3 regions of the Vallitalea okinawensis genome follow, and region 2 is predicted to be linked to each of the others. Evidence: riboswitches for the same ligand, from Rfam matches in the RefSeq annotation. Region 2 holds a riboswitch; each other region holds the start of a gene.

Region 1 (5,586 bases), on a different contig from region 2:
GTTCAGGGGCTTATATCGATAATGAACTGATTTTGAGTAGGCAAAGCAGTTTAATTAATACATATAATTCAGATAACCTAGATATAACTGCTTTTAGTAGCCTTTTAGATGAGTATCTCAATACTGCTGAGGATGAATTATTATTTGTTCTTCAAGGTGTACGTACACCAGCTTTTGACATTGGCGCAATCTTGGATGGTATGACACTTTATGAGTTATCGGAAGAGACAAATCCAGTTGTTCTCAATTGGTTAGAAGATAATTATGATAAAACAGGTAATAAAGGTGGGGGAAATAATATTATTATGTTGGATTATATGGATTACAAGACCATTGAAAAAATTATTAATTTTAACATAGCTAAATGGAAATAAAAAGACATAGCTATTTTATATAAAATAGGAAAATAGTGGATAAATAAAAACAGCATAAATTTCTTATTATAATAAGGTGATAAGTATAATATATTAGCTAAGATATAATTTAAATGAAAAGAATTAAGTATTTTGAAAAAAATTATTGCTATTTGCCTTTAAAAGGTGTATACTTATCACATACTTTGATTCGGAAGTGAAGTAGTTTATTATCTTTAGAGCCACATAATGATTCTTATTAGAAGTTGTATTATAGTGTAGTATAAGTAATAAAGATTTTCTCTTTCCAAGGATTAAAGGTAATATTATCTTGGAGGTAAGTAATTATGGTAAAAGGTACAGTAAAATGGTTTAACGCAGAAAAAGGTTTTGGTTTCATCACTACAGAAGAAGGTAACGACGTATTCGTACACTTCTCACAAATCAACAAAGATGGTTACAAAACTTTAGAAGAAGGCGAAGAAGTTTCTTTCGAAATCGTTGAAGGCGCTAAAGGCCCTCAAGCTGAGAACGTAACTCCTGCTTAATCATTTTTATTATGATTACTAACCCTGAAGATTATTCTTCAGGGTTTTATATTTGTCTAAAAAAAGTGACTCTAGTCACTTTTTTTAGTTTCTAATTTTTAAAACTGTGAACAGGGGCTGGTATTCGACCACCACGATTGATGAATTTCTCTGAGGAGAAAGAGGAGACTTTCATGATAGGAGCTTGACCTAATAAACCACCAAATACAACTTCCTCACCCAGACCTTTACCATGTACTGGGATAATTCTAACAGCTGTTGTCTTTTGATTAATAACACCGATAGCAGCTTCGTCAGCAATGATAGCTGATATAGTAGAAGCTGGTGTATCGCCTGGAATTGCAATCATGTCTAATCCCACAGAACATACACAAGTCATAGCTTCTAATTTATCAAAGGTAAGAGAACCTTGCTTTACAGCTTCAATCATACCTTCATCTTCGCTAACAGGTATAAAAGCACCACTTAATCCACCAACATGAGAAGAAGCCATTATCCCCCCCTTTTTAACAGCATCATTGAGCATGGCCAGTGCAGCAGTTGTACCATGGCATCCACATCGCTCTAATCCAATTTCTTCTAAAATTCTAGCAACAGAATCTCCAACTTCAGGAGTGGGTGCTAGAGATAAGTCTAAAATACCAAAAGGTACATTTAAACGATCGGCAGCTTCGTGACCAATCAGTTGACCTGCTCTCGTTATTTTAAAAGCAGTCCGTTTAATGGTTTCCGCCACTTGATCAAAACTTTGTCCTTTTATTTTCTCAAGAGCAGACTTAACGACACCAGGGCCGCTAACACCTACATTAATAACTGCTTCTGGTTCACCTATACCATGATAAGCACCTGCCATAAAAGGGTTATCTTCCACTGAGTTAGCAAAGATCACTAACTTAGCACAACCAATACTATCTTGATTGCGAGTAAGGTATGCAGCTTTCTTAACGATCTCACCCATATCTTTAACTGCATCCATGTTGATACCAGCTTTGGTGCTGCCAATATTAACGGATGAACATACTCTTTCTGTCTCTGCCAAAGCTTCGGGTATGGAATTTATTAAGATGCGATCGCCTTTTGAATACCCTTTATGAACCAAAGCTGAAAAACCGCCTATAAAGTTAACGCCTACAGCATTAGCAGCACGGTCTAATGTTTTTGCATAATCTACATAGGAAGTTGCTTCGGATGCTTGAGCCACTAAAGATATCGGGGTTACAGCAATTCTCTTATTGATAATTGGAATACCATATTCATTTTCTAGCCTTTCACCTTCTTCAACTAGCCTCTCAGCATAGGTAGTAATCTTATCATATATTTTTTCACAAGATTTTAAACTGTTTGCATCGGCGCAATCTTGTAGAGAGATACCCATGGTAATTGTACGAATATCCAGTTTTTCCTTTTCAATCATTTGTATGGTTTCTAGTACAGAACCGTATTTATTCATGCTGATCACTCCCGTATTCAATGTTGTGCATAGCATCAAATATAGCTTGATGCTGGATTTTGATAGATAAATCCATGTCAGTACCTGTCTTCTCTAATAATTTCTTTAATTCATTAAATCCACAAGTCATATTAGAAAGATCAACGGCCATGATCATCGTAAAATAATCTTGCATGATGGTTTGACTAATATCTAAAATATTAACGGATTGCTCGGATAATATGGTTGTTACTTTTGCGATAATACCAATTTTATCGGTTCCTATTACACTTATAATAGCTTTCATTTATACGCGTCCCTTCTTCGGTTATTTAAAATTCAATTAGGAGAGATGTACAAGAAAAGTGACTAGTTGTATAAGCAAAACCCAGTACTTTCCAACACTATAAAAAGAGACTAAGCAGGGCTAGTCTCTAGATAGAACAAAATTATTTATACACATAAAAATCTTGTTATCTCTGTCCTTTTACCTGAGAGCTTCACCATGAATCATGGCTTTCCCCTTCGGTGCTCATTTGAGTCTCTCCAGAGTTCCATCCAGTAACGGTTACACTTGCTGTTTCCACTACCTTCCTTTGGCAATTATTTGGATTTAAAAAGAATTATATCAGATATACGGGAATTTTTCAATAAGCAATTTGATTGATATGATTTATACAAGATGCTAAAAAAGAAAAATACCAAGAAGAATTGTATAGACGCAACTTTGTTTAGAAAATATTTATACTTTCACAATTAATATTTTAGATTCATTTGCTACAATCAATACATGAGGTGAATCTATGAATAAAACAACAAAATTACTCTACAGTGATACAGTCATTGGGCTACTTTTTCTATTTACTTTGAAGTGGTATGAGAATAGGGGATAATGATGACAATAAAAAAATTAGTATTAAAATCTAATACATTCATTGTTTTAACTTCACTTGTTACATTATTTGTTGCAGGAATTATTACAGTTGGAGTATTTAGTCAGGGCTTAATCCGAGCGATTGAGGATGATAATGAACTTGATGAAAATGTATATACAGTTCAAAGTTTGATTCGTGGGATTGACGAGCCAAACTGGTCCCAAATAGGCAAAGTATTAACAACATATGATTATGAATTATATGTTGAAAAGAATGGTAGCTTCATTTATTCAGCCTTATTATATGATGAACAAGATGATAAGATAAAAAGGATTAGTGCTATGCAGGGGAATAGTGAAAATGCAGTTTATTTTTTTGAGCCAGCGACCATAGTAAGAAGACGTTTGACACTGAATGGTGAGATTTATCAGGTTTATGCTATAAATACTAATAAGAATAAAAAAATAACGTCATTTGGTATTGATAGAGTACAGATGTTTATTATTAGATACTTGATGCTCGGAATTAGTGGGATTTTAGGAATATATTTAATCAGTCGTTTCTATACAGAGCGATTGGTTAGAAAAATCATGGAACCTATTCAAGCATTGATGCTTGGGGTTGGACGGATTGAGAATAATAACTTTTTAGAGAAAATAACGTATCAGGGTGAAGAAGAATTCGAACAGCTATGCCAGGCTTTTAATGGAATGCAAGCATATCTTGATGAAGAAACAAAGAAAAACACAGCCTATGATCAGGCTAGAACAGATATGATATCAGGGATTTCCCATGACCTTCGAACGCCACTAACATCTATTAAAGGATTTTTAAAAGGCATGAAAGATGGTGTTGCAAATTCGGAAAAAAAACGTGAACAATATGTTAACATCTGTTATAAAAAAGCATGTGATATGGATAATTTATTGCAAAAACTGTTTTACTATTCAAAACTTGAGACAAAACGAATGCCGTTTTATTTTGAAGTTGTTGATTTAGCTGTTATGCTTTCTCAGTTTGTAAACTCTAAAAGAGATGATTTAAACGAATCGGCGACCATTCACTATGAAAAACCAGATCGTTTAATGAAGTGTAGGGTTGATGTGGATCAATTTTTTAGAGTGTTTTCTAACTTAGTTGAAAACAGTGTTAAGTATGCCGGAGTTGAAAGGATTAAAATCAATGTATCCTTATTTGAAGAAATGGATTATTATAGGATAGAAATTGCTGATAACGGACTGGGAATAGAATCGGTCAAGTTAGAAAAAATATTTGATCAATTTTATAGAGGCGATGAATCGAGAAACAGTAAAAATGACGGTAGCGGTCTTGGGTTGTATGTTTCTAAACAAGTTATTGAACGACATCAAGGTGAAATAGTGGCTGAAAATCACAATGGACTAAAAGTAATCATAACAATACCAAAATCAAGAGAGGATGATATAGATGTCTAAAATATTAATCATTGAAGATGACCCAGAAATTGCCATGCTTGAGCAAGATTATTTAGAAATTAATCAGTTTGAAGTTGATCTTGTACAAGATGGATCCAGCGCAGTTGAAGTGGCTTTACATGGCGACTATGATCTTATTTTACTGGACTTAATGTTGCCTGGAAAAAGTGGGTATGAGATATGTAAAGCATTAAGAGAACAGTTAAATATTCCAATTTTAATGGTAACAGCTAAAACGGAATCAATTGATAAAATTCGAGGGCTTGGACTTGGGGCAGATGATTACATTATTAAGCCTTTTGACCCTGCTGAGCTTGTTGCAAGAGTAAAAGCACATATACATAGGTACCAACGTTTGTTAGGTAGTACACCTATGGATGAAGTTATTGTAATACAAGACATAAAGATACTTTTAAAAAGCTGGAAAGTGTACAAAGGAGAAAAAGAAATTAAACTTGCAAATCGAGAGTTTGAATTACTTAAATTTCTTGCAATGAATTCTAATATTGTCTTCTCAAAAGAGCAATTGTTTGAGAAAATTTGGGGGTTCGATTACATTGGTGATAATGCTACAGTAACAGTACACATTAATCGTATACGTGAGAAGTTAGAAGATACTAAAGAAACACAAATGATAGAAACAATTTGGGGGGCAGGTTATCGCTTGAATAATGGTTAATGGATAGATGTTATGAAGAAATTATAAAGAATAATGAAGCATACAGGGGGCAATCTGATCATGAATCTAAATAAGCAACTTGAAATAGCAAAACACCTAGCAATTAAAGCAGGCGAGCAAATAATGAAAATCTATTCGACTGACTTTGATAGCAGTATAGAAATAAAAGTTGATAACAGTCCATTGACTATAGCGGATAAAAAATCTAATGAGATTATAGTGACTTCGCTTAAAGATGAGTTTCCTGA
Region 2 (5,586 bases):
CGTTAAGTACCTCTTTCAATTTTTCGATATCAACGGTACCTTTAGGATTAGATGGAATCTGAACGGCTTTAAAGCCTGCCATGGTAGCACTTGCTGGGTTAGTACCATGAGCCGAATCTGGTACAATGATATTTTTACGCTTCTCATCACCTTGTTGACGATGATAAGCTTTCATGATCATAAGTCCCGTTAACTCACCTTGTGAACCTGCTGCCGGTTGCAAAGTAACCTCTGCCATACCTGTAATTTCTTTAAGAGATTCCTGTAATTCGTACATCAACTGTAAAGAACCCTGAACAGTTTCTTCTTCTTGTAGAGGATGTACATGGGCAAAACCTGGTAGACTTGATGTTTCTTCATTTATTTTTGGGTTATATTTCATTGTACAGGAACCTAATGGATAAAATCCTGTATCCACACCAAAGTTCTTATTGGAGAGGTTCGTATAATGGCGTATGACATCTACCTCATATACTTCAGGTAAATCTAACTCATGACGTCCTAAATGCTCTGGAATATATTCATTGATATTTACTTCTGGAAACTCATCTTCTGGAAGGGTAAAGGCTTTACGTCCTTTTTTAGATAACTCGAATATTACTTTTTCATATTTCATAAGATCCCCTCCAATTCTTTGACAAATTGATCAATCTCTGCACGTGTACGTTTCTCCGTTACACATAAGAGCATTTTATTTTCATATAAAGGTGATGTTTTTCCTAAGTCATAACCACCAATAAAACCTTTTTCAAGTAACTGTTTGTTGATTGCTTTTATTGTCTTATCAGAATCGATGGAAATCACAAACTCTTTAAAGAAGGGCTGATTCATTTGAACGTCTACTCCTTCAATTCCTTGTAACCTCTCAGCCATATAATGAGCCTTTTTAATGCAATTACTTGCTACTTCCTTGAGACCTTCTTTCCCCATGGTTGCTAAGTAAATTGTAGCCATCAATGCACATAGTGCTTGATTGGATGTGATATTAGATGTAGCTTTTTCTCTTCTAATATGCTGTTCTCTAGCCTGTAATGTAAGAACAAACGCTCTCTTACCATTAACATCTTCTGTTTGACCAACAATACGACCTGGTAATTTTCGCATAAATTTCTGCTTACAAGCTATAAATCCTAGATAAGGACCACCAAAATTCAAAGGATTACCTAATGACTGACCTTCTCCAACTACGATGTCAGCACCACATGCGCCAGGACTCTTATAGATACCTAGACTAATCGGATCCACATTCATAATGAGTAATCCTTTATTCTCATGTAATTTTTCAGCAATCTTTTCGACATCTTCTAGCTTTCCATAAAAGTTAGGACTCTGTATAATAACCGTTGCAACTGTCTTATCAATAGAATCTAAAACTTTTTCGACATCCGTTTTTCCTTCAGTTTCATCGATAACTACTAATTCTATATCTTTGTAATCCAGATATGTCTTTACCACATCTCTTACCATAGGATGAACCGTTGATGACATGATCACTTTATTTCGTCTTGTTTGACCACAAGCCATAAAAGCTGCTTCTGCAGTTGCTGTAGCTCCATCATAGAGTGAAGCATTTGAAACGTCCATCCCAGTTAATTCACAAATCATGGATTGATATTCAAAAATTACTTGAAGAGTACCTTGACTTATCTCCGGTTGGTAAGGTGTATAAGCTGTAAAGAACTCAGATCTTGATACAATAGGAGCAATCGTAGATGGAATATAGTGATCGTATGCTCCTGCCCCAAGAAAACATGTTGCTCCATCTAAGTTAATGTTTTGGTTACTCATATTTTTTAAATCTTTACGTGTTTCAAATTCACTTTTTCTTTTTAGTACTTTTAATTCTTCTTTTAGTCTTATTTCCTCGGGAATATCATGAAATAATTCTTCAATTGTTTCTACCCCGATACTTTTTAGCATTTGTTGAATGTCTTCATCCGTGTGTGGTAGATATGGATGCATGTTATACCCCCTATTCTTTTAACATGTCATTAATGAATCAAATTCTCTTTTTTAATCGTCTAGACTGCCTATAAATTCTTCATACTTTTCAGCTGACATCATTTCTTCTAAAGCTTCTGTATCAAATTCAACGATTTCAGCTATCCAATTTCCATAAGGATCTTCATTCAATGATTCAGGTGCATCTTCTAGCTCTTCATTGGCTTCAGTAACTGTTCCTGACAATGGCATAAATACATCTGATGCCGCCTTAACTGACTCTACTACACATAATACGTCGCCCTCACTATATGTCTCATCAACTTCTGGTAACTCAACAAAAACAATATCACCCATCTTATCTTGAGCATAGTCAGTTATACCAATTCGTGCTTTGTCACCGTCAACCTTAATCCACTCATGGTCAGTAGTATAATATAATCCCTGTTCAATTTTCATTATCAACGCCTCCTTATTTATTTTTAATTAACTTCTTTAAGTTCTTTATTAAATATACTTTCAAGCTTATTTCTTATATTTCTTTTCCATAAACCGTTTACTTCTTACAACAGCATCCACTGTCTTCTTTCGTACTTGTATACTAATCTCTGTTCCTAGTTTAGCATGGTCAATATCAACAAGTCCCATACCTATACTTTTATCAATGGATGGTAAATAGTATCCTGTTGTTACTTCACCAATCTTATTTCCTTCACTATCTAAAATAGGATAACCGTGTCTTGTAATACTCTTCTTCGTAAGTTCGAAACCGATGACTTTTCTTTTTAGCCCTACCTCTTTCTGCTTTGCAAGAACTTCTTTGCCAACAAAATCATCCTTATACAACTTCACAAACATACCAAGTCCAGCTTCTAATGGCGTTATATTATCTGTTAATTCATTACCGTAAAGAGGAAGTGAAGCTTCGAAACGTAAAGTATCTCTAGCACCCAATCCTGCTGGTAAAAGTCCTTTGTCTTTCCCTTGTTCCATGATGGCTGACCATAATTGAGGTGCTTCTTTGCTATTGGCATAGATTTCAAAGCCATCTTCTCCAGTATATCCTGTACGAGAAACTAATACCTTTTTGCCTGCAATAGTCGTTTCATCTTTAAATGTATAGAATGTTAATTCACTTAAATTCAAATCTGTTAAGGGTTGTAGGATCTCTTCTGCTTTAGGTCCTTGAAGCGCAATCTGAGCATAATTATCTGATATATTCTCTAGCTTAATATCAAAGTCTTTAGATAAGCCTTGCATCCACTCATAGTCTTTCTCTGTATTACTTGCGTTGATAACTAGTAAATATTCTTGTGTATTGAACTTATAGACTAAGAGATCATCAACGACGCCACCTTTTTCATTACACATGGGTGTATAGATCACTTGACCATTTACCATTGGTTCTACATCATTAGTGACTAGATAGTTCACAAATTTTTCTGCTTCTTTACCAATGACAGATACTTCTCCCATATGACTTACATCAAATAGACCCGCAGCTTGACGAACTGCATCATGCTCTTCTATTAATCCCTTGTATTGTACAGGTAATGCCCAACCAGCAAAATCAATCATTTTTCCACCGTGTTCTAAATGCTTTTCATACAAAAAAGTTCGTTTTGTATTATCCAATTGAATACCCTCCTTTATGATTTTTTACGTTTTACTAGATTTGCATACTTCAATTACTTCACTATTTACATACTATAATGTTTCCTATACTCTCATTAAATTATTAGTTAATACTATATATGAACTAAACATTTCGAGTATTTATCTTTAGTTCAATATATATTCTTTAATTATAGGTGAATAGTTCTAAATAATTGCTAGGCTCATAGCAATTTATTGAATTCAACTTATATACATAAAATCAATAGATTATCCTTAATAAAACTATTGAGATTATGCCCCTTTAAAAATAGAAAGAGGGTAAATGGCATTATAAATAAACGCCATTTACCCTCTGTATTTTTACCTGAGAGATTCTACATGTCATATGTATTGCTCCTTGGGTGCATAAATGCTTTCCAGAGTGCTATCCGCTAGCGATCCTTTTGCCTGAAAGTTTCTATAAGTATTTGGCTATACTTTATATTACATCTTCGGCGCCCTAAGATCTCTCTCGCTAACTTCAATTAGCCACGTAAATATTCTGTTACTTTAATCATATTACAAAATGATAAGTTTATCAACTATGTATTTGCAATAATAATTATTTTTCTGTTATTCTGATAAATCCCATTAAATAATTTCTAAGATGCTATACCAAATTGTATGATTTAACTAGTATAAGATGAGGATGATGTTACAATCTAAATAAAGAAATTTTTCACTATTCTCTAATTCGCTTGCTAGGGTAGATAGTTTAAATTATAATAATTATTAATATTCTGATTCATAGTGTATGGTTCCATTAACCGTATAGATTACGAAATTAATTGTCATTCTGAGGAGGTACTTATTATGTTATCCATTATTAGTACAACAAATAACCCCTATTTCAACTTAGCTACTGAAGAGTATTTATTAAAAAACAAAGATGAGGATGTCTTTTATCTTTATCGTAATGCACCATCTATAATCGTTGGCACCCATCAAAATACTATTGCCGAAATCAATTATGACCATGTTAAAGAGCATAATATCCCTGTCATTAGACGCCTTTCAGGTGGTGGTGCAGTCTTTCATGATTTAGGAAATTTAAATTTTTGCTTTATAACTAATGTGGAGAAGAATACAGCTGAAAGTTTTAAAGAATTCACAAAGCCTATATTAGAAGTTCTCAATCAACTAGGTGTAGAAGCTATTTTTTCTGGCCGAAACGATTTAACCATCGATGGTAAAAAGTTCTCTGGAAACGCTCAACATGTTTCAAAAAATAGAATCTTACATCACGGAACCCTTTTATTCAGTTCAAACATGGCAGATTTATCAAAGGCATTAAAAGTTAATCCATTAAAGTTTAAAGATAAGAACGTTAAATCCGTCAAAAGCCGTGTAACAAATATCTCTAGTCATCTTCCTCAGCCTATGTCAATTGAATATTTTGTAGATGCTATCGCTAAGCACATAACAGGTTCTTCTCATAGCAGCTTCTATCAACTGAATGAGACTGAAACAAACACTATCCAACAACTAGTAGATAACAAGTATGATACATGGGATTGGACTTATGGTAAACAAGCTACCTATGGGTTTACTAATGCAATCCGCTATTCAGGTGGTACAATTGAATATCACTTCAACGTAAAAAATGGTTCACTAGAGGATTTAAGAATTTACGGTGACTTCTTTAATAAAGAGGACGTTCATGTCATTGAAAAAAAACTTGTTGGAACTAAACATGAGTTAGAAGCTATTAAGGATCAATTAAAAGATCTAAATCTTGAAGATTATTTTATAGGTATTGATGTTGATACATTCGTTAAAGGTCTTTTCTAGGGGGGATTTCAGTGTGTGAGTATCATGAAATTCTTGATTTTAAAGGTGCTAAAGCTCGCTTGAGTTACAGTGATAACAGCCAACTTCACTTTCCAGCTCATTGGCATGAAGAAGTCGAGTTATTCTATATCTGCGAGGGCATCTCGCATATCCATGTATCTCAAACTGACTATTGTTTAAGACCTGATGATTTACTTA
Region 3 (5,586 bases), on a different contig from region 2:
TATATGAGCTCCCTCACGTATGACCTCATCAGTTATCTTGGGCTGTCTATTGAGATAATCCATAGCTGCTCCAGCTAATTTTGCAGAACCCGGTCTTGCACCTACTGCAACTTTGAATTGATTGCCAGTCTCTGATACAGCTATATTAAGAATGGGGAAGTCATTACTCGTCTTTTTCATGGAATAAAAATACCCTTTCCCAGTATTTTTATGTATGATTATCTTTAATAGGATGTCTTTTTGAAAGTCTTTTGAACTTAAAAAAGTATTTAAAGATATTTGCCCTTTTTTATAAAAAACTAACTCAGTATCGAGTACTAAAAGGGGTGTTATTAAGTCTGAAAACCCATACTTCCCAGCAATAGTTCCTCCAATTGTAGCTATATTTCTGATAGGTACTCCCATAATTGTGCCAATGCTTCTAGTTAAAATCCCATTATAATGAGATTTTAAGGATGCATTTTTCTCAAGCTGCCTTAAGGTTGTCATGCATCCGATTTCATATGCATCTTCTGTTTCAATAATTTCATCTAGTTTTAGGGGTGACAAATCAATAGCTGGGTCAACTTCTTTAGGTGATAGTTTGAGCCAAGCTCCACCTGCAATAATGGTTGCCCTTGAATTCGCAGTCAACAAGGTATAAGCTTCGTCAATAGAATCAACCTTATGGTAAGTTCTTATATTCACTTGTTAGCACTCTCCTCTCTACTCTTTTTTTTATAATCATATAATCATTGATTGTATCCACATCGTATAAAATCCCCTCATCTTCAACAGAGATACAACTTAGATTCTGTCGATCACGAAAGACTTTTAAGTTTGATGAAACCGGTTCCTTTATTAAGGCTGCTATGAGTTTTTTCTTAATAAAAATAGGATGTCCTTTTCTCCCATTATATGTGGGAATAACTATGTCCCCAGTCCCTCGTTTCAGTTTTTCACATGTCGATGAATGGATCATCGGATAATCACCAGGGGTTAAAAAAAAGTCATTTTCCATTTCTGCAACACCACGTTTAACAGAACTAAACATACCCCTGTCATAGTTTTCATTCTTAACTAGTTTGACTTTATCATACTCACGTACAAGCCTTTTCGTTTCTTCAAAATGATGTCCTCCAACAACTACTATTCTTTTGCAAAATGGATAGAAAGCTTCAATGTTTAAAGATAGAATAGACTGTTGGTTAATCATTAATGCCATCTTATTGGTTTTAGCTCGACTTGAATAGCCGCCAGCTAAAATAACTGCATCACATGTCATAATACCTAATAACTCCTTTCTCTCCCATATTGTCTTCTTCTACGATTTTTATGTACAACAAAAAATCCTCAATTAATAATCTTAATAGAAGTAAAATAAACTTTAAAACTGAAAGGGGTTATAGTCAATGATTCTGTAACATTTGTAGAATGAGATTAGTAAAGATTGATGTTAATATTATAGGGTGAAATATAAATAAGTTAGACCTGATTGCTGGTATAAGTTTGATTTGAGTTTAATGGAATTAAATTAAGTAAGATAGATGTTTAGTTTGAATAAATAAATGAAATATTAGTTTAGTGATATTAAATAATTTTAATTATATTATACATTCATAAGGTTATTTTTGTCAATTGTTTTAATCATTCCTCCTAAAAAATGTTATAGTTAACATACAAAAGTGTCTAATGCCACATTACTTTTATAAGCAAAACGCAATACTTTCCTACACTAAAAAAAGGGCGTATCGCCCTAAATATTTTTCATTTATTTATGAGATGCCCCCCGCTTTTTTAATCCTCTTTGTTATTATACATCTCAGCAGCATTGTATGAACTTCTTACTAATGGGTCAGATGCTACAAAGCTAAATCCAAGCTTAAGAGCTTCTTCCTTATACTTATTAAAAATTTCCGGATGGACATACTCTTTAACGGGGTAATGTTCTTTGCTAGGTGCTAAGTACTGCCCTATCGTTAAGAAATCACATCCTGCTTCTCTTAAATCCTTCAATACCTCTAACACTTCTTCTTGTCTTTCTCCAAGACCTACCATTATCCCTGATTTGGTAAATATCTTATTATCAACAGCCTTTATATTCTTTAGCAATTCCAAAGATCTTTTATAAATTGCCTCTGGCCGAACTTCATTGTATAGTCTTGGAATGGTTTCAATATTATGATTGATTATTTCTGGTTTAGCATCCACTATTTTTTTAAGAGCTTCTTTATTCCCCTGAAAGTCTGGTATCAGTACCTCAATAATAATTCTTTTCTGATATGATTTTATGGCTTCTATGACTTCAGCAAAGTGTCCTGCTCCCCCATCTGCTAGATCATCTCGTGTTACGGAAGTAATGACCACATGCTTTAGTCCAAGTTCTTTAACGGCTTTTGCAATATTCTCAGGTTCCTTTTGGTCAACCATCTCTAGGTGTCCATGGGATACGTTACAGAATTTGCAATGACGTGAACATTGGCTCCCCAAGATCATAAAAGTTGCAGTCCTTTTACTAAAGCATTCCATTCTATTAGGACAACTAGCTTCTTCACAGACGGTATTTAATGATAATCTTTCAAGTATCTCTTTCACAACATCTAAGCTTCGCCCTTTATTTAGATCTATTCTAAGCCATTCTGGTTTTCGTAAGACGTTCAAAACATTCCTCCTATTTTTGAATACTAAAATTTTTTTCATGATAATCACATTTAAACACTTTACAGAAGTATTCTAAAACAGATTTATATTCTTCATCAAAATCAACCTTTTTTCCTATTAAGTTCTCAACGGATGTTACACCTTTATCCCGGATACCACAGGGTATGATAAAATCAAAGTGATTCAAATTTGTACTAACATTAAAGGCAAAACCATGCATCGTAACGCCACGTTTAACAGCCAAACCAATTGCAGTAATCTTAGAATCACCAACCCATACACCAGTATGCTTTGGGTTTCTATAGGCACTCATATTATACTTATCACTCAATAAAGTAATAAAAACCTCTTCTAGATTCTCGACAAACTGTCTTAGAGTCCTCTTTGATTCTCTTAAATTGAATATAGGATAGCCAACTATTTGACCAGGTCCGTGGTATGTCACATCTCCTCCTCTATTGGCTTCAAAAATCTTTATGCCATTGTTCTCCAGCATGTTTTTTGCACCAATAATGTGTGACCTATCTGCTTGCCTTCCTAAGGTTATAACAGGTGGATGTTCTACCAGAATTAATGTATCATCAATCCTATTATCTTGTCTTTTTTTTAATGTTTCCCATTGAATTTCTAAAGCCTTATTGTATGGACATCTTCCCAAATTTAATACATTTAAATTCATCTAACACCACCTCCTCATTGGCACTTTAATACAACATTAACTTTCACTTTTACAAAATTCTTCGTATTCTTTTGATTTCATTAAACCATCAAGCTCAGTATCATCTGACATTTCTAGAGCCAGTATCCAGCTTTCATATGGCTTTTCATTAAGAAGTTCTGGAGAATCTTCAAGTTCATCATTAATTTCTACTACTTTACCTGAAAGAGGTGAATAGGAGTCTGAAGCAGCTTTTACTGATTCTATTACTCCATAAACATCTCCAGCACTTAACTCATCATCAACTTCAGGCATTTCAATAAAAACAATCCCTCCTAAAGCATCTTGTGCATAGTCAGTGATACCTATAAAAGCTTTTGCTCCTTCAACCTTGATCCACTCATGATCCTTTGAATAATAAAGTCCTTCTAATATTTTCATTGTAACTCCTCCTATATTTTTTATTATTGCTTTAAAGCATTAAATAAATTACCTTGGTTTATAAACTCTCTTTTTCTCTTTAACTTTGAAACATAAAAAAGAGAACATAAAGGCATTGCAAAGCAAAACACCATTATATTCTCTGTCTTCTAACCTGAGAGTTTCTACACTACTATCAATTTTAGCCATAATAGTGTATTTCACCTTCGGCGCCGGTGTACCGGGCTCTCCAGAGTTCCATCAAATAGCACTACTTTTGCCTGAAAGTTTCTATAATAAGTCTGGTAGTCTTTTATATTGCTTCTTCGGCTTCTTAAAAAGATATCTCATGCCATCATCACTTGGTCATATTAATTTTGAATATATTTCTTAGATATTTTTATCATATAACACTTTTCTTAAAATTACAATAATGAATAATGATAATTTTGCATTATTCGATTAATTCCTTGAATGACCCCTGCCTTGGCAGGGACAGTTGTTTGAATCACTTACTAACCTACTTTATTTTCCAGTTCCTCTAGAATAGCTATATACTTCTCCTGTACTTTGTTATCAGTAGCTGTCATTTCAATTTTCTTAGATTCTTTTTCTATTCTATCAAGGATTTCAGTGGATAATTGCTTCTCACCAAGGGGATAAATAAGATTGTCTTCTTTATCAATATGACGATATAATAAGTGTGTATAAGAAATACTATTAGCAATGACATCTAACTTAGCTTCTTCATTGCCATCCTCTACTTCTTTCACAGCCGCTTCTAAGTTTTGCATGTATAATCGACCTTGGTCATGCTCTACTAACATGCCTGTTACAGGACCTAACCTATTTTCTTCATTAAGGTTTATTTTCAATTCTTTAAATAATAGTTCCTCTTCTTTACTATGATGATGTTTATCGGCATAATTTCTTACAAAGTCAATTACTTTATAAAAATCTTTATAATCTACTTCTTCATGATTTAATATCTTCATGCATACTTTTCTTACTACTTTAAGCATTCTTAGAATATATTGATGTTCTTCCATCATAATTTTTATTGATTCCATAGGATCATCCCTTCGTTTTTAAAATCAATTTATCTTTTATAGTATTAGCCTTATGTATCGTTTCATATTCCATTTATCAATCGGCTATATTATAAAGTATATGGGAGAATCATATGAATTTCAGTAACCCATGTTACATCTATAAGTTTACACCTCTTCTCTCTAAATAAACTGTTTGATCTAAACTTGTATCATTGTCCCCTTATTACGCGTAGATATTCATTCTTCCTCCTCTAACAAAACCACAAAGCTGCATGTTAAGTTCTCTAGCCATATCTATGGCTCTATCAGTGGGTGCAGATCTTGAAGCAAGAATAGGAATCCTCCATTTAGCGACTTTTTTAATAATTCCAGAAGATACTCTACATGAAGTTAGTATCATCTTATCCTGAAGGTTAACGTCTTCTAATAATGCCTTTCCTATCACTTTATCAACGGCATTATGTCTCCCGATATCTTCTCTAAATATAAGTATCTTATTTTGATCACACAAGGCACAACTATGAACTCCTCCAGTCTCCATAAAAAGCTGGGACTTTGAATCAAATATCTTCATCAACTCAATAACTTGTTGAGGTGCATAATAAATAGTCGTTGTATTTAAGACTGTTTTATCTATAGGATTGATGGTAAATTCTTCAGATAGTTGGACATAAGCCTTTCCATCCTTATAATCAACCTCAATGCCAATAATTTGTGTCTTAGAACTAATTAATTCATTTGAAAGCATATAACCAAGAGTTAATTCTTTCAAAAATTCTGGTGTACATGGTAGCTCAATAAAGGTTTTTTGATTGA

What was found. Region 2 has a riboswitch for glycine ahead of gcvT (glycine cleavage system aminomethyltransferase GcvT). Riboswitches for the same ligand answer to the same signal wherever they lie in the genome.
Region 1: linked by a shared signal. The riboswitch ahead of C1Y58_RS02040 (ACT domain-containing protein) and the one ahead of gcvT (glycine cleavage system aminomethyltransferase GcvT) in region 2 are both predicted to bind glycine.
Region 3: linked by a shared signal. The riboswitch ahead of gcvH (glycine cleavage system protein GcvH) and the one ahead of gcvT (glycine cleavage system aminomethyltransferase GcvT) in region 2 are both predicted to bind glycine.

What each region holds. Positions count from the first base shown of each region.
Region 1 is NZ_PQDH01000001.1:409,895-415,480, reverse strand. It holds gene C1Y58_RS02055 (phosphatidylinositol-specific phospholipase C domain-containing protein) at 1-374, shown strand, start outside; gene C1Y58_RS02050 (cold-shock protein) at 701-901, shown strand; gene C1Y58_RS02045 (PFL family protein) at 993-2,351, opposite strand; gene C1Y58_RS02040 (ACT domain-containing protein) at 2,344-2,637, opposite strand; glycine riboswitch at 2,800-2,890, opposite strand; gene C1Y58_RS02035 (sensor histidine kinase) at 3,226-4,659, shown strand; gene C1Y58_RS02030 (response regulator transcription factor) at 4,652-5,338, shown strand; gene C1Y58_RS02025 (3'(2'),5'-bisphosphate nucleotidase CysQ family protein) at 5,399-5,586, shown strand, end outside.
Region 2 is NZ_PQDH01000010.1:131,258-136,843, reverse strand. It holds gene gcvPB (aminomethyl-transferring glycine dehydrogenase subunit GcvPB) at 1-616, opposite strand, end outside; gene gcvPA (aminomethyl-transferring glycine dehydrogenase subunit GcvPA) at 613-1,962, opposite strand; gene gcvH (glycine cleavage system protein GcvH) at 2,014-2,400, opposite strand; gene gcvT (glycine cleavage system aminomethyltransferase GcvT) at 2,467-3,576, opposite strand; glycine riboswitch at 3,901-3,983, opposite strand; glycine riboswitch at 3,984-4,082, opposite strand; gene C1Y58_RS21790 (lipoate--protein ligase) at 4,411-5,388, shown strand; gene C1Y58_RS21785 (AraC family transcriptional regulator) at 5,400-5,586, shown strand, end outside.
Region 3 is NZ_PQDH01000007.1:41,107-46,692, forward strand. It holds gene C1Y58_RS17695 (FAD binding domain-containing protein) at 1-687, opposite strand, end outside; gene C1Y58_RS17700 (nucleotidyltransferase family protein) at 665-1,264, opposite strand; gene lipA (lipoyl synthase) at 1,777-2,640, opposite strand; gene lipB (lipoyl(octanoyl) transferase LipB) at 2,651-3,319, opposite strand; gene gcvH (glycine cleavage system protein GcvH) at 3,356-3,739, opposite strand; glycine riboswitch at 3,872-3,982, opposite strand; gene C1Y58_RS17720 (hemerythrin domain-containing protein) at 4,234-4,788, opposite strand; gene fdhD (formate dehydrogenase accessory sulfurtransferase FdhD) at 4,994-5,586, opposite strand, start outside.